Regions from separate parts of the Roseateles sp. P5_E1 genome, predicted to be linked through region 1. Evidence: riboswitches for the same ligand, from Rfam matches in the RefSeq annotation. Region 1 holds a riboswitch; each other region holds the start of a gene.
The links. A riboswitch is a leader RNA that binds a small molecule or an ion and turns the genes downstream of it on or off. The one in region 1 is predicted to bind cyclic di-GMP.
Positions count from the first base shown of each region.

Region 1 (7,348 bases):
GCGCGAGCTGTGGCTGGCCCAGCCGCTGTCCGTGCTCGCGCTGAGCCTGCTGGCCCTGGGCTGGTCGCTCACGCGGCTGTTCGGCAGGGGCGACGCGGCCCACGCCGAGGCCTATGCCCGCCTGGGCCGCATGCGCCGCGCCGCCGAGGACAGCATGCAGGGCAAATACGCCGGTGCCGCCGCCTTCGGCCGGGTGGGCGAATGGCTGAGCCAGCCTTTTGCGCTCGCCGTGTCGGCCTGGCAGCGCCATGTCGTCGCGCAGGCCGAACCGACGGGCCAGAGCGCCATGCGCCGCGCCGAGATCGTGCTGCATGGCCGGCAGCACTGGCTGCACCAGAGCCTGGGCGCCGTGATGGCCGTGGGCATCGCCGCGCTGAGCTTCTTCATCGCGTTTGCGCTGGCCGGCCAGGGCCTGCAGGACAACTGGACCAAAGGCGCCTACGGCATGGCCATCGGCCTGGCGAGCATCGGCTTCAACCCTTGCTTCACCCTGCCCAACATGCTCTGGCACAGCCGCCGCGAACAGGCCCTGATGCGGCTGCTGCCAGGCCTGCCGCAGGGAGAGGCGCTGAACCGCGCGGTTGCGCTGATGCAGTTGCGCCACGCCCTGGTTGCCTGGGCGCTGACGACCGCCGGCCTGGGCCTGCTGGCCTGGGCCGCGAACAATGCCGCACTGCTGTGCCTGGCCTTTGGCGCCCTGCCACTGAGCACCGGCTGGCTGCTGCGCGCGCCTTCGCGCATGAAGTCGCCCACGGCCTGGACCACCGTCGTGCCCATCCTGGCCTTCATGCTGATGGGCTGGGGCATGTTCCTGCTGCAAAAGGATCTGGGCGCGCCGCTGCCTCTGCTGGCAGGCGCCAGTGTTGCGCTCAGCGCCGCGCTGGGCGCATGGCGCTGGCGCACGCTGAGCGCTGCGCCAACGGCCTTGCCGGCCGGTCGCTTGAGCTGAAAACGCTCGGCGCAAGCCCGCCGCAAGCTTCAAAAACCGCTCGTCGCGGGCCTCGCGCCGCTCGCCGGGCGGGGGTCTCGGTTCGTGAACTGACGCACGGACAAAACACGGCTTACATCCGCACACTGCGTCCCATGCAGTCGGCAAACCCGTCGAAAGGCGGGGACGCAAAGCCACCGGTCTTCGTGCTCTGACAGGAGCAAAAGACAGCGGGGCCGCCCTGGGCGGACAAGGACATGTCCGCAGCGTGGCACACGGGGAGGTGCCGGCTACTGCCCAGTAGCCCCACCCTTTGCATCAACCCGAAAGACCACGCCATGAAGTACCAAGCCATTGCCTTCGCTGCCCTCGCCCTGTTCGCCCAGGCCAGCTTCGCCGCCGACCCGACGGCCCAGCTCACCGGCCTCGTGCGCATCGTCAAGAGCGACGGCCAGACCGTCCTCGCCCAGGCCGCGCCCATGCTCGTCGCCGCCAACGGCACGGCCACGGGCGCCATGCCCCAGATCACCGTCAGCGAGAAGGATGCCTTCATCTCCAGCCTCGGCCGCTGCGCCTTCAACTTCAAGTACGACGAGGTCAGCGCCTCGGCCGTGGCCACCAGCACCAACCGCATCTACAGCAACGACACACTGATCGCGCAGAACACGCAAATCGCGCTGACGCCCAAGGTCGTCAAGACGATCTGGACCCAGCCCTATCTCTTCGCCGGCGCGAACAACGTGAAAGTCGTCGTCAATGTCGACGGCGTGCCGAGCACGGGCTGGGTGCGCATCAACGTGAGCGGCACCTGCGGCAAGCCCGCCGCGGCACCAGCTCCGGCACCCGTGGCCGCACCGCCCGCACCGGCCCCGTCGCCCGCTCCCGCACCGGTCGTCTATGTCCAGCCCGGCTCGGGCGACTGGAACAACCTCAACAACGCCTGGGGCTACAGCAACTACGCGGCAACCCAGCTCAAGGGCAAGGGCTATGCGAAGTACGCCGAGATCGTGCGCCTGAACGCCGCCCTCACGACGGCGATCAACGCCAAGAAGATCTCGACCGGTGACTACGGCAGCCTGATGGCGGCCTGGAACGCACTGATGGCCGACCCCGCCTTCAAGGCCGCGATGGCGGCCATCGTGCCGACACCAGGCGTCAAGTAAAGACCCCTCGTCCAGTCCCGCTCCGCTGAACACGAGCGGGCCTAACCGGCCCCCCCGAGGGGGCGGCGATGCTTGGCGGCATTGAGCCGCAAGCACATCGCCATGGCGGGCCGGCTAGGGGCGGCCCGTCGCTCGGCCCGAGCGCACCACGTTACTGGTTGATCTCCGGCTCGGCCAGCTGGGCCAGCAGGGTCAGCGACTCCTGCCAGCCCAGGTAGCAGGCCTCGGCCGGGATCATGGCCGGGATGCCTTCCTGCTTGATGTGCACCTCGGTGCCGCAGAACACGGCGCGCAGCTCGACGGTCGTCGTCATCTCGCCGGGCAAGTTGGGGTCGTCAAAGGCCGCCGTGTAGCGCAGCTTCTGGCCTGGCACCAGTTCCAGGTAGCGGCCGCCAAAGCTGTGGCCGCCGCCGGTCGTAAAGTTGGTGAACGACATCTTGTACGTGCCACCCACCTTGGCATCCATCTCGTGAACGGTGCCGGTAAAGCCATGGGGCGGCAGCCACTTGGCCATGGCGGCCGGTGTCGTGAAGGCGCGGTAGACGCGGTCGGGCGGGCAGCGCAGCACGCGGTGCAGGGTGACGGTGTTGGTCATGGTCGATTCCGTGGTTGGACAGAGGATGGCCCTCTGTCATGACGACGATCAGAGCCCGACCGGATCGACAACGCCAACCCGGAAAAAACCCTAGATCGGCAACTCGGTGAAATAACGGCCGCCGTGGAAGATCAGCGGCTGAGCGCCGAGCCGGGACGAGCAACGCTCGACTTCGCCGACGAAGATGACGTGGTCGCCCTCCTCGTAACGGCTGCGGTTGGCGCATTCGAAGACGGCAGCAGCCCCCTCCAGCACCGGCGCGCCGCCCGCGCCCTCGTGCCAGGCCACGCCGGCGAAGCGATCGATGTCACGCGTCGCGAAGCGCTGGGCCAGCTCCTTCTGGTCGGCCGCGAGGATGTTGATGGCGTAATGCGAGCCATGCGAGAACACCGGCATGGAGCCGGCGCGGCGCGCCAGGCTCCACAGCACCAGGGGCGGGTCCAAGGACACGGAGTTGAAGGAATTGGCGGTGAGGCCGACCAGGCCGCCGTCCGCAGCGCGAACGGTGACGATGGTCACGCCGGTGGCAAACATGCCCAGTGCGGCGCGGAATTGCTGGCTGTCCATGGGGTGATTGTCGCCAGTCCCGCGCCGCTGTCCTACGAAAGCCGCCATCGCCGCCCAAGCACAATGTCGGCATGGATGCCGACGACTTCCAGGTCCGCGACGACCTGCAGTTCACTGACCCGCCGACGCGCATGTTCGGCGACTGCGCCGACTGCGCCGCCGGCCGCTGCGCGCCCCCGGCCCTGCGCGGCCGCCGCCTGTTCACCGGGCTGCTTGCCGCTACCGGTGCCGCAGCGTTCATGCCAGCCTGGGCACGCGAAGGCGTGGAGGTCGGGCCCAAGAGCAAGTTCACCGGCTTCGTGTCGGCCGACCAGCTGGAACAGGCCGGTGGCCAGCAGTACGCGCTGATGATGCGCGAGGCCGGCCAGCAGCGTGCCCTGGCGCCGATGGACCACCCCCAGGCCCAGAGGCTGCGCTACATCGCCCAGCGCATCATTCCCTTCAGCTACGAATGGAACGACCGCGCCCGGCAGTGGAAGTGGGAAGTCAACCTGCTGGCCAGCGCGCAGCTGAACGCCTTCTGCATGCCGGGCGGCAAGATCGCGTTCTTCTACGGCATCCTCGACAAGCTCAAGCTGGAAGACGACGAGGTCGCCGCCATCATGGGCCATGAGGTCGCGCATGCGCTGCGCGAGCATGCTCGCGAGCGCGTCGGCAAGTCGGCGTTCACGAACGGCATCGTCGAACTCGGCTCGGCCTTGCTGGGGTTGGGCAACGTGGGCCGCGGCCTGGCCGGCATGGGGGCCCAACTGGTCAACCTGCGCTTCAGCCGCGACGACGAAAGCGAGGCCGACCTCGTCGGCATCGAGCTGTCCGCCCGTGCGGGCTATGACCCCGCCGCCGCCGTGCGCCTGTGGGAAAAGATGATGACGGCCAACAAGGGCGCGCCGCCGCAATGGCTGTCCACCCACCCGGCCAGCACGACGCGCATCCGCGACATCCAGGCCAACCTGCCCAAGGTCGAGGGCCTCTACAAGCGCGCAGCCAAGCCGGACCAGCGCTTCCCGGTTGCGCCGCCGCTGCAGGTCAGGTCGCGGTAGCTACCAGCGCGCTGGCAGGCTCTTGAGTCGCTGGTATTCGCCGGCCGCCACGCGCCTCAGGTAGCCGCCCAGCTCCAGGTCCTTGACGAGCTTGGACACCATCTCACGCGAGCAGCCCAGGCGCTGGGCCATGCCCTGGTGGGTGAGCGCCAGGTGGCGACCATCGCCGGTGGTCTCGTCGACGAGGTTCTTGAGACGGCCATAGACGTCGTTGAGCGCCAGCTGCTTGGTCGACAGCGTTGCGGCGCGGGCGCGGCGGATGACCTTGGTCAGCAGCTCGAAGGCAAATTCGGGGTGCTCGCTGATGTGGGTCAGCAGGCTGGCCCGCGTGACCATGACCAGGCGGCTGCCTTCTTCGGTGATGACACTGGCCGAGCGCGGCCCCCCGTCCAGGCTCATCTCGCCGACGTATTCGCCGGGGCCATAGACGCCGTAGGTGATCTCGCGGCCACGGGCGTCGCTGCTGAAGGCGCGCAGCGAGCCGGAGAGGATCAGATAGAGGTTGTCGCCGAGCGAGCTCTCCTCGATCAGCACGATGCCCTTGCGATAGCTGCGTGCAATGCCGCGCGCGGCCAGCTGCCGCAGCGAGGGCGGCAGGGCCAGGAGTTCGTTGTCGAGCGTGTCGTCAGGCATCCGGCGGCGCTCTGAGCATTTGGCTCCGGAGCGCGGTCGAATGTTAGTGCTTGCGGGCCGAGCGCCGGGCCGTCCCTAGCCGGCCCGCCTTGGGCGATGTGCTTGCCGGTCGATCCGGCAAGCATCGCCGTCCCCTCGGGGGACCGGTCAACGTACCCGTTGGACGAGGGGATTCAATTGACCAGCTTGGCCGGCCGCAGCGACGAAACAAGCGGCGGCAGCAAGGCCAACTGCCGCATCAGCTCGCCGATGCTGTCGGCGCCGCTCTTGGCGCGGATGCTCTGGATCTGGCTGCGCACCGTCGAGATGGCCACGCCCTGGCGCTGCGCGACCTCGGTCGGCTTGACGCCGTTGGACAGCGCCTTCAGCACCTCGGTCTCGGCCGGCGTCAGCTGGTAGCGCAGCGCGAACCACTGCGCGGCCAGGTCGCCGCAGAGCTGGCGGCGCTCCAGGATCAGCAGCACCGCCGCCTGGTTGACATCGCGGTTCAGCGGCACGACGACGACATTGGCGCGGCCACATTCGGCGCGATCGTCACCCAGGCGCAGCAGGCAGCGCCGGCCACTTGCCTCGGCGCCCTCCAGCGCGTCGGCCAGAGGCACCGCGTCGGTCAGCAGGCGGGCCCGCAGATGCTGGCCGACGAGCTCCAGCGGGTGGTTGTCATCCAGCGACGCCCGCGCCGCGAGATTGCTGTGAAGCACACGGCCCGCGCCGTTGAGAAGCACGACGCCGTGGTCGAGCTCCTCCAGCACAAGGCCCATCCATTGGTTGGAAAGCGAGGCCGCCTGACGGCGCTCGCGAGGACGGGAGCCCGGGACCTGCCCCGGCTGCACAAACTCGGACATCCACATCGAAGCACTCCTCGGCCCACCCCATGCGAGCCCTCATCAAAGAGTAGGAGAGCACGTTTCGCTTCGGGCGTAAATGTTGCTGGATGTGTTTGTGAACGAATTACCTCCAACCGCCGTTCAAACGACATCGGCAACATAGGGATTGCTGCGGCGCTCTCTTCCGATGCTGCTTTCCGGCCCATGGCCCGGGATGAACACGGTTTCATCACCCATCGGCCATAGGCGCTGGCGGATGGCGTCGATCAGTTGCAGGTGATTGCCGCCAGGGAAATCGGTCCGGCCGATGCCGCCAGCGAACAGCACATCACCCACGAAGGCGCGCCGCGCCGCGGCTGAGTGGAAGACGACATGACCCGGCGTGTGTCCGGGGCAGTGGCGCACGGTCAGGGTCTCCTGGCCGATCTGAACCGTGTCGCCATCGTCCAGCCAGCGGTCGGGCTTGAAACCTTCTGCCGGCGGGAAGCCAAACATCTTGCTTTGCTGCGCCAGGCCGTCGATCCAGAACTGGTCGCCGGGGTGGGGGCCGATGATGGGCAGGCCCTGTTCGCGGGCCAACTGGCCAGTGCCGCCAGCGTGGTCGATGTGGGCGTGGGTCAGCCAGATGGCCTTCAGGTTCAGGCCGCGCTCCTGCACCGCCGCTAGCAGCCGGGGCAGCTCGCCACCGGGGTCGATGACGGCGGCGTCTTTCGTGACGTCGCACCAGACAAGGGAGCAGTTCTGCTGAAAGGATGTGACGGGGACGGTCAGGTATTGCAGGGCCATTCGGGAGGGAGCTGATAACAAAGTTTCGAACTGAAGGTCAATGTATCGAATCGGCCCACCGAGCTTCACCGAATGCCAATGTCAAAGTTGCGAAGCCCTTGGGCCGCAAGCAACGTATGAATCGGAAATGAAGCAAGCTGCCGAGGGGCTAGCGCGGGTGAGCAGGCCATGCGCAGAACTCAATTCTCAAACCCGCACAAACCCGTCCGCGCTCCACGCCTGCGAGCCCACGCCGTGGTGCACGAAGAAGAGACCATCGGGGTCGTACCGCGCCTTCACGGCCCGCAGCCGCGCGGCGTTGGCGCCCCAGAACTCGCGCTGCCAGTCGGCGTTGAAGAAGTTGCTCTCCGACACATAGGAGCCCGACCTCGGCGCGACGCGGCGCAACGCGGCGGCGGCGGCATCAATGGCGCGCGCGTTGCGGTGCGCGTTGGTCAGGTCGGGCGGGGTGCGGGCCAGGCCCGGGTAGGCGGGCGCCTCGCCGTCGGCCATGATGACCAGCGCGAACGACTCGCACACCGCCGGGTTGGTGGCCGTGTTGGCGGCGCTGGCCAGTGCCGCGGGCGGCGCGCCGGCCAAGCCCTTGTTGAAGTGCAGGTCCAGGTGCTTGTGGCGTGTGCTGTCCAGCAGCGCCTGCACCATGCGGGCCCGCTCGCCGGGCTGCAGCAGCGCGGCGGGCAGCCAGAGGGACTCATAGCCGTGTAGCCAGGCGCCCACCTGGGCCTGGTCGCCTTTCCACCAGCCGTGGTGCTTGGGCGCGCCCTCGCGCGTGTCGGGGATCATGGAGCCGTTGCCCTCCATCCTCCACC
Region 1 covers NZ_JBFUMN010000001.1:535,152-542,499, reverse strand. Annotated here, with positions in the region: gene ACXJKJ_RS02635 (hypothetical protein) at 1-949, shown strand, start outside; cyclic di-GMP riboswitch class I at 1,082-1,172, shown strand; gene ACXJKJ_RS02630 (hypothetical protein) at 1,267-2,091, shown strand; gene ACXJKJ_RS02625 (SRPBCC family protein) at 2,243-2,686, opposite strand; gene ACXJKJ_RS02620 (flavin reductase family protein) at 2,777-3,253, opposite strand; gene ACXJKJ_RS02615 (M48 family metallopeptidase) at 3,385-4,293, shown strand; gene ACXJKJ_RS02610 (Crp/Fnr family transcriptional regulator) at 4,294-4,926, opposite strand; gene ACXJKJ_RS02605 (helix-turn-helix transcriptional regulator) at 5,100-5,777, opposite strand; gene ACXJKJ_RS02600 (MBL fold metallo-hydrolase) at 5,895-6,539, opposite strand; gene ACXJKJ_RS02595 (FAD-dependent oxidoreductase) at 6,726-7,348, opposite strand, start outside.

Region 2 (7,603 bases), on a different contig from region 1:
CCCTTCTTCAGCCCCTGGCCCAGGCCGTCGTGATCGGTGGGCGTGGGGTCGATGAAGGCGACGTCGTTCTTCGCAAAGCGGCCATCGGCGGGCAGGGGCTGCAGCGTGACGCCGTATTCCGCCGGGTTCAGTCCGACGGGCGAATGCACCGTGCAAGCGAAGCGGTGGAAGAAGCCGCTGTGGATGCAGCCGTTCTCGAACAGCTGGCGCACGTACTCCAGCGCGTCCACGGTGTCCTGCGTTGTCTGCGTGGGGAAGCCGTACATCAGGTAGGCGTGCACCAGCACGCCCGCATCGGCAAAGGCCTTGGTCACGCGCGCCACCTGCTCGATGCTGACGCCCTTTTTCATCAGCTTCAGCAGCCGGTCCGACGCCACCTCCAGCCCGCCCGAGATGGCGATGCAGCCGCTATCGGCCAGCAGCTGGCAGAGCTCGGGTGTGAAGGTTTTCTCGAAGCGGATATTGCCCCACCAGCTGATGGCCACGCCGCGACGGATCAGCTCCTCGGCCAGAGCCTTGAGCGCCTTCGGGGGCGCGGCTTCGTCGACAAAGTGGAAGCCCGTCTGGCCCGTCTCCTTGACGATGGCCTCGATGCGGTCCACCAGCACTGAAGCCGACGCGGCCTCGTAGCGCGAGATGTAGTCCAGGCTGACGTCGCAGAAGCTGCATTTCTTCCAGTAGCAGCCATGAGCCACGGTCAGCTTGTTCCAGCGGCCGTCGCTCCAGAGCCGGTTCATCGGGTTGAGCATGTCCAGCAGCGACAGATAGCGGTCCAGCGGCAGGCCGTCCCAGGTCGGTGTGCCGACGTCATCGAAGGGAATGTCGGGCTCGACGAAGTTGGTGTACCTGACCTCCGTGCCGTCGCGCCAGAAGGTACGCACCAGGCGCGTCTTGGAGCGCTTGCCGGCGACGTGCTCCAGCAGCGCCAGCAGTGGCCGCTCGCCGGCGTCCAGCGTCACATAGTCGACAAAGTCGAAGACGCGCGGCTCGGCCAGTTCGCGCAGCTCGGTGTTCACATAGCCGCCGCCCAGCACGCAGACGACCTCTGGCCGTGCGGCCTTGATCGTCTGGGCGATGCGCAGGGCGGCGTAGACCGAACCAGGGAAAGGCACGGACAGCAGCACGACCTCGGGTTGGTGCTGTTCCAGCGCGGCCAGCGTCAACGTGTGCAGCGTGCGGTCGACGAGATTGGGCGGAGCGGCCAGGGCGGTGGCCAGCGGGTCGAAATGCGCTTGGGCCGCGGCCAGGGATTCGGCATAGCGGACGAACTCGAAGCGTTCATCCACGGCGTCGCGCAGTACGTCGGCGAGGTCGTTCAGGAAGAGGGTTGCGAGGTGGCGCGCGCGGTCCTGCAAGCCGAGGGCGCCAAACGCCCAGGCGAGCGGGTCGCCGCCGTCCTCGTCGACATAGGCGTCCAGCGACGCGAAGCGTGCGCCTTCGGGCAGGAAGGCGCGGGTATTGATGCGATGCGCCAGCGTCGGGTCGCGGCCCTGCAAGAAGCCGAGGACGCGCGGCGTGGCGGCAGCTATTGCCGGGAACTCGGCGGCAAACCAGGCCGTCTGCGGCGTGCGCTCGCCTTCGGGCAGGGCCAGCACGGCTTCATGCAGCTGGGCCAGGCCGGTGGGTGTGAACAGCTCCAGCACCAGGGCCAGCGCCAGGTCCACCTGCTGCGCATCGATGCCGCGTGAGCGCAGGAAGCCCGTCAGGTAGGCGGTGGACGGGTAGGGCGTGTTCAGCTGCGTCATCGGCGGGATGACGGAGAGGACGCGGGAACGATCAGACGGCATGCCGTGATTGTCGCGGCCGTCGGCCTCACGGAGATTGCATGCCGGCCGCACCTAGCCGGCCGTGTCTGCAGCGTGATGCTTTGCTTGGCCTTTTGCTAACTGACGGGAAATAGACACATCGTTTCGTGCCCTATTGCACGGATAGACTGATTAGCAAATATCAGCCGAAGAGTGCGAATGAAAACACTGAACAGGAAATTGCCGAGCTGGTGGGGTGCGCTGGTTGCAGCGGCGCTGCTGAGCGCATGTGGCGGCGGTGGTGGGAGCGGCGGCGAGCCTCCCACACCGCCGACCCCTTTGCCAGATACCCTCAGCGTCACGGCACCGGCGACGGCCGAGTCGACCAGTGAGCTCCAGTTTGGCAGCAGCGCGCCCTCGACGGCGGGCCTCAGCTTTGGTTGGGATTTCGGTGACGGCAAGACCAGCACCGAGACCAGTCCGAAGCATCAGTACGCCAAGGGTGGCGATTACGACGTCAAGCTCACAGTGAGCAACGCTGCAGGCGCATCAAAGACGGAGGTCGTCCGCGTCAGCATCACCAACCTGAACAACGTCAGGGGCCTGCAATGCTCCAAGACAGGCGATGGCGGCTGGTGCTGGCAGCAGCCGTTACCGCATGGCAATGTGCACACCGACAGCTTCTTTGCATCCAAGACCTCGCTGTTCGTAACGGGAGAGCATGGCGAGCTGTCCCGGAGCACGGATGGCGGCGTCACCTGGTCGACTGAGGCCAGCGGTTCCACGAAAGCGCTGAGGGCCGTCAGTTTCGCTTCGGCGAAGCACGGCTGGGTCATGGGTGACGAGCCCACGTTGCTCCGCACGACCGATGGTGGGGAGACATGGAGCCGCACGGCCCCCGTGCCCCTTGCGCTGCGAGCCGGCTTTGGCAGTCGGCTGGTGGCGGTCGACGATCAGATCGCTATCGTCGGCACCACGGGCCTGCACACGACCGATGGGGGCGCAACCTGGGCGCGGCACGATTTTTTTCTCAGCGACATTTCATCGCGCGGGACGTTCTGGGGTTTCTCCGGTGCCGAGTTGAGACGCTCCACGGACTTCGGACGGACCAGCACGGTCGTGCTCGACCTGTTGGCTCATGGCAATGGCGGTAGCGCGTTCTTCAACCTGGTCGACGACCAGACCGTGGCTGCCGGATGGGTGTTGTCGACGTTCGACCCGGCCACGGTGAGCTGGGTAACAACCTATACGCTCCTCCTGAGCTTTGACGGCGGTGACAGCTGGCGCCGCGTCGACCCGAGCACCCTTGATGGCGCCGCGATGCCGGTGGGCAACAGGCTGAGCATCATCCGGGCGAGCGCAGCGGACCAGGTGCTGCTGGCCAGCCTCGACAATCGGACGCTGATCTCCAGCAACGACGGCGGAACGCACTGGAGCACCGTGCGGCTGCCTGCGCTGGGCGCCACCGGCGAGGGAGCCCTGGCCGTCGGCACGACGGTGCTGGTGCCGTCACAGGGCCCCTTTATCTGGCGGCCATCCGAATTGGGAGGCGAGTACGCAGAACGCGGTCTGGCCTGGAGCGGTGACGGAGGGCAAACGTGGTCCTCCGCATCGGTGGAGGGCCTCAGCAAACCCACCTATGCGGCCTTCAAGCGCCTTCGTCAGGTCGATGGCAACGTCTTCAGCATGCAGGACAGCACCGGGCGCGCCTTCCTGTCGACCGACGGAGGACGCAACTGGACGATCGCGGTCGACGCCGCTCTGCTGCGCAACGACCTTCCCTCGTCGCCCTGGTTTGGCGAGTACTCCATGAAACTCGCCTTCCTCGACGCCAAGCGCGGCCTTGGTCTGGATGCGACGGGCCAACTGCGCCAGACGAGCGACGGCGGGCGAACCTGGACGACCAAGCCGAGCACGGGCCTGCCCTCCACGGCCACCAACACGGCGCTGCGCTTCGTCGACGACAAGATCGGCTGGATGCTGCAGAGCGACGGCCGCCTGTACAAGACGTCGGATGGCGGCGCCACATGGCGTGATGGCCAGCTAGTTCATGGGGGCCTGGTGCGATTCGACTTCGTCGACGCCAACCGTGGCTGGGGCGAGCCGACCGATCGGCGCGGGCTGGTGTTTACCCGCGATGGCGGCCAGACGTGGATGACCCTGTCACCGCCGCAGACGGTGAGCGTAGGTGGGCTGTTCTTCGGAGACGGGCGACAGATCGTCATCTATGGACTTCGCACGTTGCTGGCAAGTACGGTGGACGATGGCCAGACCTGGACGGTTCTCGCGCCCAACGTTGAATCGCCGTTCAACACGCGCAGCAAAGTCATCGCGAGCGATGCCAAGACCTGGTGGTCCGCGCAAACCTTCGGCTTGTACCGTTCGGACGACGCTGGCGCCACCTGGACCGAGGTGATGGGCGTCAGCGGGCAGTTCGCTGACATTGCGTTCGCCGATGCCAACAACGGATGGGCTGTCGGCCGTGGGGGCATGGTTGTTGCCACCACGGATGGCGGCAAGACGTGGGTCAGACAGCCCACGCAGGCAGACCGCGACCTGTGGCGCATCCAGGTGGTGGACAGCAAGACGGCCTGGATCGAAGGTGAGGCGGGGACAGTGCTGGCTACCGGCAACGGTGGTCGTTAGCTGGCCGGCGCGCGGCGGCGGGCCGGCGAAGCGCGGCTCACCCCACCAACCACCCAGCCAACTTCTCCGCAATCATCAATGTCGGCGAATTCGTATTCCCGCTCGTGATCGTCGGCATCACGCTCGCATCCGCGATGCGCAGCCCGCTCACGCCGCGCACGCGCAGCCGTGAGTCGACCACCGCACCGGGGTCGTCCATGCGGCCCATGCGGCAGGTGCCCACGGGCTAGATGGTTGTTGATATCGCGCGCCAGTTCCTCGTCGGTCTGGTACTACGGCCGCCGCCAGCGTCAGCTGCTGCAGCGCAAGACTGAGGCCTGGGCACCCTGACATGGCTTGCGTCGATCGGCGCATGCCTTCCTATTTGGACGGTGCTGCATTCATGGCCGGATCGTCGATGTGTAACGGTGGCCAGACGGTACTGGAAGCGCCACTTGTTCACAGCGTTACGCCGCGATTTCAGATACATTTTTTTCACTGATGACAAAGGCACACCCGAGCGAAAGCCGGGGTCGCAAAGCTTCCGGTCTAAGGCCCGCCTGGCGGGTTACGACAGCGGGGTTGCCAAGGACAAGCCGCCGGCAGGTCGCCGTCGACATGGCAGCTCTTCCGTCGCCGGGATGCGGCGCGACGCCCGACCGGGCGTGTGCGTAGGAATCAGCGCAACAACGAAAGCTGTCCATGAAGTCCACCACGCTCCCTCTTCGATTCGTAGTTCTGATCGAGTGGCGCCTGCACGCGGCGCTTGCGCTGCTGCTGACGCTGGCTGCATTGCTGTGGCCTGCACTGGCGCAAGCAGCGCCGCGCGACAAGATTGCCGCCGATTTGCGTCAGGCCGTCGATTCGGCCGCTGCGCCTCGCCAGCGCTGGCAACAGGAACTGGCTGGTCGCCGCTACGTGCACACCCTGGTCGTCAGCGACGGGCGGGACGCCGAGCTGGTCGAGCTCCGCCGCGCGGTCGTGGCGGCGGGTGGCACCGTCTACTGGCGCTACCAGTCGGTGCCGGCGCTTTTCGTGACCTTGCCCGTTGACAAGGTTGACGCGCTCGCTGCGCGGCCGGACGTGCAGAGCATCTCGCCGAACCGGCGCGCGGCCCGCACGTTCAGCCTGACCGAGGCCTCCACCGGCGCAGCCGACGTGCGTGCCGCCACGATCGGCGCGGCGCGGGGCCTGGACGGCTCGGGCGTCGCCATCGCCGTGCTGGATTCGGGCATCGCTGGGAACCACACCGCGTTCACCGATGGCCAGCGCTCGCGGGTCGCACGCGCCGTCGACTTTGAGAAGGTGACGCAAGGCGGCGCGGGCCGCGCCTGGCAGCCCGGCGTCGACCGATCCGACGCGGCGCTCGATGAACGCCCCCAAGCGGCGGGCGGGGCGGATGCATATGGCCACGGCACGCATGTCGCGGGCGTCGCCGCAGGCCGCTCGACGTCGCGTCTGCCCGAGTCAAGCGGCATTGCGACCCAGGCCTCGCTGGTCGACGTCAAGGTGCTTGACAGCCGCGGCGAAGGCGAGCTGAGCGATGTGCTGGCCGGGATCGACTGGGTCATCGCGCATGCGAAGCAGCAAAACATCCGCGTGCTCAACGTGAGCCTTGCCGCCGATTCGACCGAGTCGTATCGGACCGACCCGCTGTGCGGCGCTCTGCGCGGCGCGAGCGCAGCCGGCCTCGTGGTGGTCGTTGCCGCCGGCAACTACGGCACGGACGCTTCCGGCCAGGAGCGCTACGGCACGATCAGCTCGCCGGGCAACGAGCCCTCGGTCATCACCGTGGGGTCGGCCAACACGCAGGCGACGGCCTCGCGCAGCGACGACGCAGTCAACCATTTCAGTTCCCGCGGGCCCACCCGCGGCGGCCTGTTCCTGCCCGACGGGCGCCGCGTCGCCGACAACCTGCTCAAGCCGGACCTGGTGGCTCCGGGCAATCGCATCGTCGGCCCGATGGCGGCCGGCAGCACGCTCGCCACGGACTTCCCCTCGCTGTCGGCGCCCTATGGCGGCACGGCGCAGCCGCGGGGCCGCGGGCTGATGGACCTGAGCGGCACTTCGGTCGCTGCGCCGGTGGTGTCCGGTACCGTGGCCCTGATGTTGCAGGCCAACCCCGGCCTGACGCCCCCGTTGGTGAAGGCGATCCTGCAGTACACCGCGCAGGCCCTGCCGGGCGCCAACCTGCTGCAGCAGGGCGCGGGCCTGTTGAACGTCGACGGCGCGGTGCGGCTGGCCGGTGCGCTGCGCAGCGATCTCGCCACGGTCATCGCCAGCGGCCGCATCGCGGCGGGTGCGCCGCTGCTGGCGCCGGGCCAGGTGATGCCCGCGCCGGTGTCGATCATCGGCGGTCAGTCGGTGCCCTGGAGTCGCATCATCTTCGCCGGCGGGCGCCACCTCTACAGCGGCAGCGCGCTTTTCACCCGCTACCAGCCGGTGTACGACCCGGGCCTGTTCTGGGTGGGCGGCAGCGCGACGCGCGTTACTGTCCAGATCCGCCCCGGCGCGGCGCTGTCGACGATCACGGCGTCTCCCGTGCCGACGGGGCAGCGCTTCCTGACCGACGGCGTCATCACGCTGAATTCGCTGGTCGGCCGCAGTTCGCTGCTGGGTCGCACGGGCGTCTTCGTCCCCACCGCGACGCTTTCCGGCTGGCTGGCATCGGGCAGCGGTGTGGTGCTCAGCGAAGGCGTCGTCCTCAGTGAGGGTGTGGTCCTCAGCGAAGGGGTCGTCCTCAGCGAAGGCGTGGTGCTGAGCGAAGGCGTGGTGCTCAGCGAGGGTGTCGTGCTGAGCGAGGGCGTGGTGCTCAGCGAGGGTGTCGTGCTCAGCGAAGTTGCCCGCACCGGCGAACGATGATGGTTGCTGCAGGCGCCGAGCCCGGAGTGAGCTGGCCTCGGCGCGTCCATCAGGCACTGATGCCGGACTACAACCGCAAGGCGGCGGTGTATTGGTGGGCGGTGGTCTGCATCGGTGTGGTGGTGCTCGCGCACTCGTTGCGCCACGTCGTGAGCCTTTCGCCGGATGCCTGGTTGCGCGTGGTGGGCGGCACGCTGCTGGCGATGCTGGCCGGGCTGGTGCCGGTGCGGATTCCGCGTTCAACGAACTCGTTCACCGCTGGCGAGATCTTCATCTTCCTGCTGCTGCTGCTGAACGGGCCGGAGGCCGCGGCCGTGGCGTCGGCAGCGGAAGCGCTGGTCGGCGCCTGGCGCACCTCCAAGCGCTGGACC
Region 2 covers NZ_JBFUMN010000005.1:124,459-132,061, reverse strand. Annotated here, with positions in the region: gene ACXJKJ_RS07700 (B12-binding domain-containing radical SAM protein) at 1-1,787, opposite strand, end outside; gene ACXJKJ_RS07695 (YCF48-related protein) at 1,965-4,391, shown strand; partial or broken gene ACXJKJ_RS07690 (GMC oxidoreductase) at 4,429-4,617, opposite strand; cyclic di-GMP riboswitch class I at 4,870-4,960, shown strand; gene ACXJKJ_RS07685 (S8 family serine peptidase) at 5,073-7,232, shown strand; gene ACXJKJ_RS07680 (sensor histidine kinase) at 7,292-7,603, shown strand, end outside.
Region 2: another riboswitch for cyclic di-GMP. It lies ahead of ACXJKJ_RS07685 (S8 family serine peptidase); the one in region 1 lies ahead of ACXJKJ_RS02630 (hypothetical protein).

Region 3 (7,603 bases), on a different contig from region 1:
GAGACCGCGGCGCTGGCGCGCGGCTTCAACGACATGGCCGAGGCCCTGGCGCGCGACGAGGAGGAGCGATTGCTGATGCTGGCCGGCCTGTCGCATGACCTGCGCACGCCGCTGGCAAAGATTCGCCTCGCCAGCGAGTTGCTGCGTGGTTCTTTCGATCGAGCGGGCCAAGGGGACAGGGAACTGCTCGACACGCTGGACCGGAGCCTCCACGGCCTGGACGGGCTGCTGACCCAGTTCCTCGACTACGCGCGCGCCGCCCACCCCGCCGAGCAGGAGCTGCCGGCCGTGGACGTCGAGCTGCGCGAATTCCTGGCCGAGACGCTGGCCCTGGCGCCGGGCCTGCCGCAACCGGTGCTGGCCAATGGGCAGGCAGTGCATCGGCGCGCACGGCCGCAGGCGTTGCGCCGCCTCGTCCTCAACCTCATCGCCAATGCGCAGAACCATGGCGCGCCACCCATCGAGCTGGCCTGCGGTGAAAACGCCGGTGCCGCCTGGATCGAGGTGCGCGACCGCGGCCCGGGCATCGCGCCGGCCCGGGTCGACGATCTCAAGCGCCCCTTTCAGCGCGGCGACACGGCGCGCGGCGGCAAGCCCGGCTCGGGCCTGGGCCTGGCCATCGTCGAGCGCATCGCGCGGGCCGAGGGCGCCGAGCTCAGGTTGATGCCACGCGATGGTGGCGGCCTCATTGCCCGTGTCAGCTGGTCTGGATCGTGACGAAGCAGTATTCGAGCAGTCGCCAGTGCTGAGTTCAGCTCGCGTTGATCGTCACCGTCACGTTGCCCGTGCTCGTCTGGCCGAGGTTGTCCTTCAGCGTGATGACGAGGTTGGTGCGGCCGGCTACCGGGTTGGCCCAGTTCAGGGCGAGGCCGCTGCTGGTGGCCGAGAAGCTCATGCCGCTGGCGGCGCCGCTGATGCTGATGCTCAGCGAGCTCGCGCCCGGCGCCGAGTAGCCGATGGTGGCGGCGAGAGCCTTGCCGGCCGTGCCGCTCAGGCTGGTGGTCGTCAGCGTCGGGCCGCTGCTGGTCGTCGGCGTGGGGGTGGTCGTCGAGGTCGTGACGCTGGCGCCGCTGAGGCTGCTCAGCAGCGCGCTGACGTTGGGCGTGCCCCAGCCGGTGGGCGTGTCATAGCCGGCCTTGGCGGCGCAGCTCGTGCATGTGCCGTTGCTGCCGCTGGCCACGTCCTTGAAGGCGGCGGCGTACTGCGTCGGCACGGCGCCGATCTGCTGGTAGAGGGCGGCATGAGGCTGGCCGAGCAGGGCCTTGCTGGCGGCGGCGCGCATCGCGTTGGCCACGGCCAGCAGGCCGGCCCATTGCGGCGTGGCCAGGCTGGTGCCGCCGGCGCTGACCCAGCGCGTCGTCGTCGCGCCCTGTGCAATCAGCGCCACGTACTGGCCGGAGTTGGGGTCGGCGTTGAAGGCGACGTCGGCGACGGCGCGCTTGGCGTAGCCGCCAATGGTGCCGCTCTGGTAGCTGGGCAGGGCCACATAGGCGCTGGTGCCGCCGCCGGTGCCGGTCCAGGTGGTTTCGCTGCGCGCACCGCTGCTGTAGCTCAGCGTGGTGCCGCCGACGGCCACGACGCGGGTCGACACCGAAGGCCAGGACACGGCCGCGCCGTTGTCACCGGTGGCGGCCAGGTAACTCATGCCGGCGGTGGCGAAGGCGCTGTCATAGCTCGACGTCCAGCTGCCCTCGGCGGCGCCGAAGCTCATGGACACGACGCCGGCGCCCATCTTGTTGGCCAGGGCCACGGCCTTGGACAGGCTGCCGACGCCGGCATCCGGCGCTTCGATGAGGACGAGGCGCGCCAGCGGTGCCGTCGCGTGGGCCCATTGCACGTCCAGCGCAATCTCGGTGGCCCAGCCGCTGTCATAGGCGGGCGCCGTGGCGGTCAGGGCGCCGGCGGTCGTGCTGTAGGCAATGACCAGCTCGCAGCTGGACGCGGAGGCTTTGGCCAGCGGCAGGCTGGCGTTGGCAGCCAGGATGCGCGAGCTGCAGGTCGGCAGCGCGAACTTGGTGTTGAAGGCGGCCAGTTCGGCGGCGATGTTGGGGTCGTGCTTGGCGTTGACGATGTAGATGGTCTGGCCGGCGCCGAGCTGGGCGGCCTGGGCGGCGGTCAGGCCGGCGGTGCTGGCGGGCAGGGCCGGCTGCGCGTAGGCGGCGCGGATCTGTGCCGGCGTATAGGTCGTCACCGCAGTGGACGTCGCCATCGGGGCGGCTTCGCCTGCACCCGCCGCGAAGGCGCGAGGCCGCATGGCGTCGTCCAGGCGGTCGCGTGTCAGGCCTTGGGTGGCGACACCGGCCAGGGCGTTGCTGCGGTGGGGTGCGGCACCGTTGTCGGGTTCTTCGAGATCGACGGCGGCGGTGTGGAAGCTGGGCTGAGCCTCGACACTGGCGGCGGCGCCATCGGCAAGATCAACGGTCAGGTTGATGACCGAGGCCGCCTCGCTGACCTGGACGGTCGGGCTGTCGCTGCTGCCACCGCCACAAGCGGTGAGGGCCGCGGCGGTCAGCAGGCTGAGGGTCCAGGAAGTCCAGGAGACAGGGCGGGTACTGCGCATGGCCGGGTTCTCGTACGAAGGAGGGCCACGCCGATCAAGACCTGCCGGTCTTGGCGGCCCCGCTGCCGTGGCGCTTGCGCGCTGTAGGCCGGTGGCTTTGCGTCCCCGCCTTTCGACGGGTTTGCCCTCTGGGTTGTGAAACAGGTTCAGTCTAGGCGCCGGGGTGCCGAGATACGGGGCCCGACAAAGGCGCTGCGTGACTTCTGACTCGGCGGGCAGCGCGAGCTTTCGATGCCGCTAGTCTGCGTTTCGTGAGTTACTGCGCTGTGGTTGCTTTGTGTCACGCAGGACACAAAAGCTCAGGAGGGCTGCGGCGGGTGCAGCGGGATCCAGACCGTGAAGCGCGTGCCGACGCCGGGTTGGGAATCCACTTCGATGCGGCCGCCGTGCTTTTGCACGATGGAAAAAGACAGGGACAGGCCCAGGCCCGTCCCTTGGCCGACGGGTTTGGTCGTGAAGAAGGGCTCGAAGATGCGCCGCTTGACCTCCTCGCTCATGCCGCTGCCCGTGTCTGCGATCTCGATGCGAACCCAGCCATCCTCGGCGCGCGTGGTCAGCGTGATCGTGCCGCGCTCCTTGATGGCATGGGCCGCATTGACGATCAGATTCATGAAGACCTGATTGAGCTGCGCGGCGATGCAGTGCACCGGAGGCAGCACGGCATAGTCCTTGCGAACCTCGGCCTTGTACTTGACCTCGTTCATGACGACGTTGAGCGTCGAGTCCAGCCCGGCGTTGAGGTCGGCGTCCTGCCAATCGGCATGGTCGACGCGCGAGAAGTCCTTGAGGTCCTGCACGATCTTCTTGACCCGCGACAGCCCCTCCTCGCTCTCGTCGAGCAACTGGGGCAGGTCCTCCTGCACGAAGCTCAGGTCGACGGCGGCATCCACCCTGTCCAGCTCTTCTCGCACATTGCCCGGCAGCGCGTCGGCCGGCGTCTTCCTCAGCAGCGCGAGCAACGCGAAGACGGGTTGGACATAGCCGCGCAGCGAGCCGAGGTTGGAGCTGACAAAGCCGATCGGGTTGTTGATCTCGTGGGCCACGCCAGCGGCGAGCTGCCCGATGGAGGCCATCTTCTCGGCCTGCAGCAGCTGGTTCTGCGCTTCCTCGAGCCGGTTGTTGGTCTGCTTGATGCGCTCGTAGTTGAGCTCCAGCTCACGCTGCACGCGGCGCACCTCCGTGCGGTCCTGCAGCAGCCACCAGGTGCCCGCCGTCGGCTCCTCGGGGTTGGACACGTAGGCAATGATCTGCACCCACAGCGTGTTGCCGGCCAGCGTGCAGACCTCCATCTCGTGCAGCAGCGAGCCGCCCCGCGACAGCACCGGGATGGCGATCTGGCTCAGCGCTTCGAAGTCTTCGTCGCTCTTGAACAGGCGGCGCGTCGGCAGTCCATGGGGCGGGACGTCACCGAGTTCGAACATCTCGATGAACTTCTTGTTGCCGCGCTGGATCAACTGGTTGGACGTCGCGATGATGCCTACCGACGCGTTCTCGAGAAAGGCTTCGAGTTCATGATGGGTGCTCAGCAACTCGGCCGTGCGGTCCGCGATCATGTTCTCGAGTTCGTTGCGATGGCGGCGGAGTTCGTCCTCGGCCTGGCGCCGTCGCGTGATGTCCTGGAGTGTCTCGATGGCGCCGACGACTTCGCCGTGGGCATCGACCAGCGGGGCGGCCGTGAAGTAGAGCCAGCGCCCCTCCCGGCCGAAATTGGGGAAATAGCCCTCGACCTCGTAGGCGTTGGCGATGTGCGGCGACGGTTGGCAGTGCCGGCCGTACAGGCGCTGGCGCTCCTGCTCGACATTGCCGTCCAGGATCAGGTCGACCAGCAGCGGCCTGGCTTCGGGGTAGAAGGCGCGCCAGGTGTCGTCGCGGCCCAGCATCTCGGAGGCGTCGCGGCCGGTGAGCTGAGCGCAGGAGGCGTTCCAGTGCGTGACGCGGTGAGACTTGTCGATCACGAGCGTGGCCACCGGGTTGTTCTCAAGGATCTGGTAGAGCACGCGGCCGATGTCCAACAGGCTGGTCTGCACGTGGCGGATGTCGCTGAGGTCCTGCCCGGTCAGCACCGCACAGGGTTGGCCGTCGAGCATCACGCGATGCGCCTTGACTTCCAGCACGCGCAGCGAGCCGCTGCCCGTCAGCGCCTCGATCTCGATCGCGGGCAGCTCGCCTTCCTCGGCCAGCGCCCGCTGGCCATAGCGCTGCAACTCATCGGCGAACTCGGGCGCTGCCCAGCCGTGCGGCGGCATCTGCTGCAGCGCCTCCAGCCCATAGCCCAGCAGGCGTTCCATCGCCGCGTTGGCGAACAGGATGCGGTCCGATCCATGCACCAGGACCGACGCACTGACGGCCTGCAGCGCGAGGCTGAAGTCGACCGTCAGTGCGGTCACCACTTCACCTCTTCATCCGGGTCCTCCAGGATGAACGAGCCGTCGCTGCCCCATTTCACATGGGTGATGCCCGGTTCGAGCCGCTCCAGGCGGCGCAGCTCCGCCTCTTGGGCGGTGAGCACGCCCATCTGCTGGCGCACCTGGTCAGCCAGGCGCTGGTTCTCCATCGTCAGCTCGCGGATGCGCAACACCTGGCGCACGGCGCTGAGCAGGTCGAAGTCGGCCCAGGGCTTGGAGATGAAACGGGCGATCTCGGCCTCGTTGATGGCCGCCACCAGCGCGTTCAGGTCGGCATAGCCGGACAGGATGATGCGCCCGCAGTCGGGCTGCACCTGACGCAGTTCGCGCAGGAATTCCACGCCGGTCATGCCCGGCATGCGCTGATCGGAGATGGCCAGCGCGAAAGCGCACTCGCGCGCCCGTGCCAGAGCCACGGCGCCGTCGGTGAAGCTTTCGACGTCATAGCGCGCGCCGCCGGTGTCCTTCAGCCCGTTGCGCAGCAGGCGCTGCAGCGCGCTGAGGATGTGAGGCTCGTCGTCGACGAGCAGGATGCGTTCGCTCACGTCGCACCTCCTTCAGGCAGCTTCACGAAGACATGCAGCTTTGCGCCTTCACGGCCGGCGAATTCGCGCAGCTGCCTGACGACCCGGTTGTCGAAGACGAAACCCGCCGCCAGCAGCAGCGTGCCCTGCGGCGACAGCAGGTCGCGGGACAGCACCATGCCCGGCATCACTTCGTGAGGCTGCAGCTCCCGGTCACGCGGCTTCTCGGAGGGCTCGTCCTTGAGCGCCAGCTCGAAGGCCTCGACAACAGCCTTCTCGTAACGCGTGCCGGCACCGCCGAGGATCAGCGAATGCGCCTCGGCCGCCGAATGGCGCTTCAGCGACAGCCGGCCGGACTGTGCGGCGTAGTAGTCGCAAGCCACGCTCACCACCTGCGCGCCGAGCGGCACCTCGTCGCCGCTCAGCGCATCGGGGTAGCCCTTGCCGTCGATGCGTTCGTGGTGCGACCGCACCAGGCGCGCCACGCGTTGCAGCCGCCCGAGCGGCAGCAGCGCCGCCTCGCCATTGAGCGGGTAGCGGCGGTACAAGGCCAGCTCATCGCTGGACATGGCCGAGAGCGGCTTGCGCAGCATCGTGTCCGGAAGGCCGATCTTGCCGACCTCATGCAGCAGGCCGGTGATGTAGATGTCTTCCTCTGCCGCTGCACCCAGGTTGAGCCGCCGCGCCGTGCGGCGAGCCAGGTCGGCCACCTCGCGTGAATAGCCCGCCATGCCACCACCACGCAGCTCGATCAGACCTGAGAACACGTTGATCGACAGCAGGAAGTTCTCCTGCAACTGCGCGAACGAGGTCTCCAGCATGGCGTTGACCTGTTCCAGCTCGCTGGTCCGCGCCTTGACCCGCGCCGCCAGGTCGGTGTTCAAGGCCTGCAGTTCGTCGTTCTGCCTTTGAGTCAGCAGCTGCAGCGCGCGGTTTTCCTTCTCCAGCCGGCGGCGCTCCAGGCCGTCCTGCACGCACATCACCAGCTCGCGGTCGTCCCAGGGCTTGGCGATATAGCGGTGGATCTGCCCGCGGTTGATGGCTGCGACGGTCGAGCCGATATCGGCATAACCCGTCAACAGGATGCGCCCGACGGTCGGCCAGCGCTGGTGGACCTGTTCGAGCAGCGCCGCGCCGTCCATCTCCGGCATGCGCATGTCGGACACGACGAGATCGACCGGCTCGGTCTCGAGCATGGCCAGTCCGGCCTTGGCGCTTTCGGCCAGCAACACCCGGTAACCCTGGGGCCGGAACAGCCGTCGCAGCGCACTGAGGATCGACACCTCGTCATCGACGAACAGCACGACCGGAGGGTCGGCAACTTTTGCATCCATCAAATCGCTCCCGCTGGCGGATGCGTCGCGCCATCGCCGTCCGTGGCGAGCGCGCCAGGGACGACCGCCGCTTTACTGGGAGTTTAGGCAGGTCGGCCCGGCGATGCTTGACAAGTTGTTCGCAAAATGTGGCGGGTCGTCGCGGTCTCGGCAGGTCAGGCGGGTGCAATCTCCACGGCGATGCCGCTCAGCACCGCATTGCCGCTCAAAGGGTCCCGTGCCGCGTCGTCCAGCAGCTCGTTCATGTTGACGCCCGGCCGCTCGCGCGCCACGCCGAGCTGCACGCCGTCCAGGTCATGCCCCCAGCCATGCGGCAGGCTGACCACGCCGGGGCTCATGTCGGCGCTGCGCTCGACGCGCGCGATCAGCTCACCGACCGCGCTTTTGATCCGGGCAAACTCGGCCAGGCCCAGGCGATCCGCGTCACCCGGGTTGACCAGCAGCGTGCAGCGGTCCGGCCCCTTGGCCAGCACGGGCAGGTTGTGCATCCAGCTGTTGCCCGAGCGCGTGTCGCGCCGGCCGATGAGGCTGAACTCGGGCGCGGCCTCGGTCTTCACTTCTGCCAGGTCGGCCAGCACCGAGGGCGGCGCGAGCTCGACCCTGCCGCTGGGCGTGCGCAGGACCTCGGGAATGCGGGCGGTGAGCGCACCGAGGTCGATGCCACCGCCTTCGACGGTGCTCGCCGCTTTGACCTTGGCGAGGTTGATGCCGTCGGGCTTGCGGCCGAACTGGTCGCCATAGGGGCCGACGCGCAGCTGCAGGTCGATCAAGCGCTCGGGG
Region 3 covers NZ_JBFUMN010000007.1:96,737-104,339, reverse strand. Annotated here, with positions in the region: gene ACXJKJ_RS09695 (ATP-binding protein) at 1-717, shown strand, start outside; gene ACXJKJ_RS09690 (S53 family peptidase) at 752-2,560, opposite strand; cyclic di-GMP riboswitch class I at 2,610-2,696, opposite strand; gene ACXJKJ_RS09685 (ATP-binding protein) at 2,860-4,947, opposite strand; gene ACXJKJ_RS09680 (response regulator) at 4,944-5,510, opposite strand; gene ACXJKJ_RS09675 (HD domain-containing phosphohydrolase) at 5,507-6,823, opposite strand; gene ACXJKJ_RS09670 (molybdopterin-dependent oxidoreductase) at 6,979-7,603, opposite strand, start outside.
Region 3: another riboswitch for cyclic di-GMP. It lies ahead of ACXJKJ_RS09690 (S53 family peptidase); the one in region 1 lies ahead of ACXJKJ_RS02630 (hypothetical protein).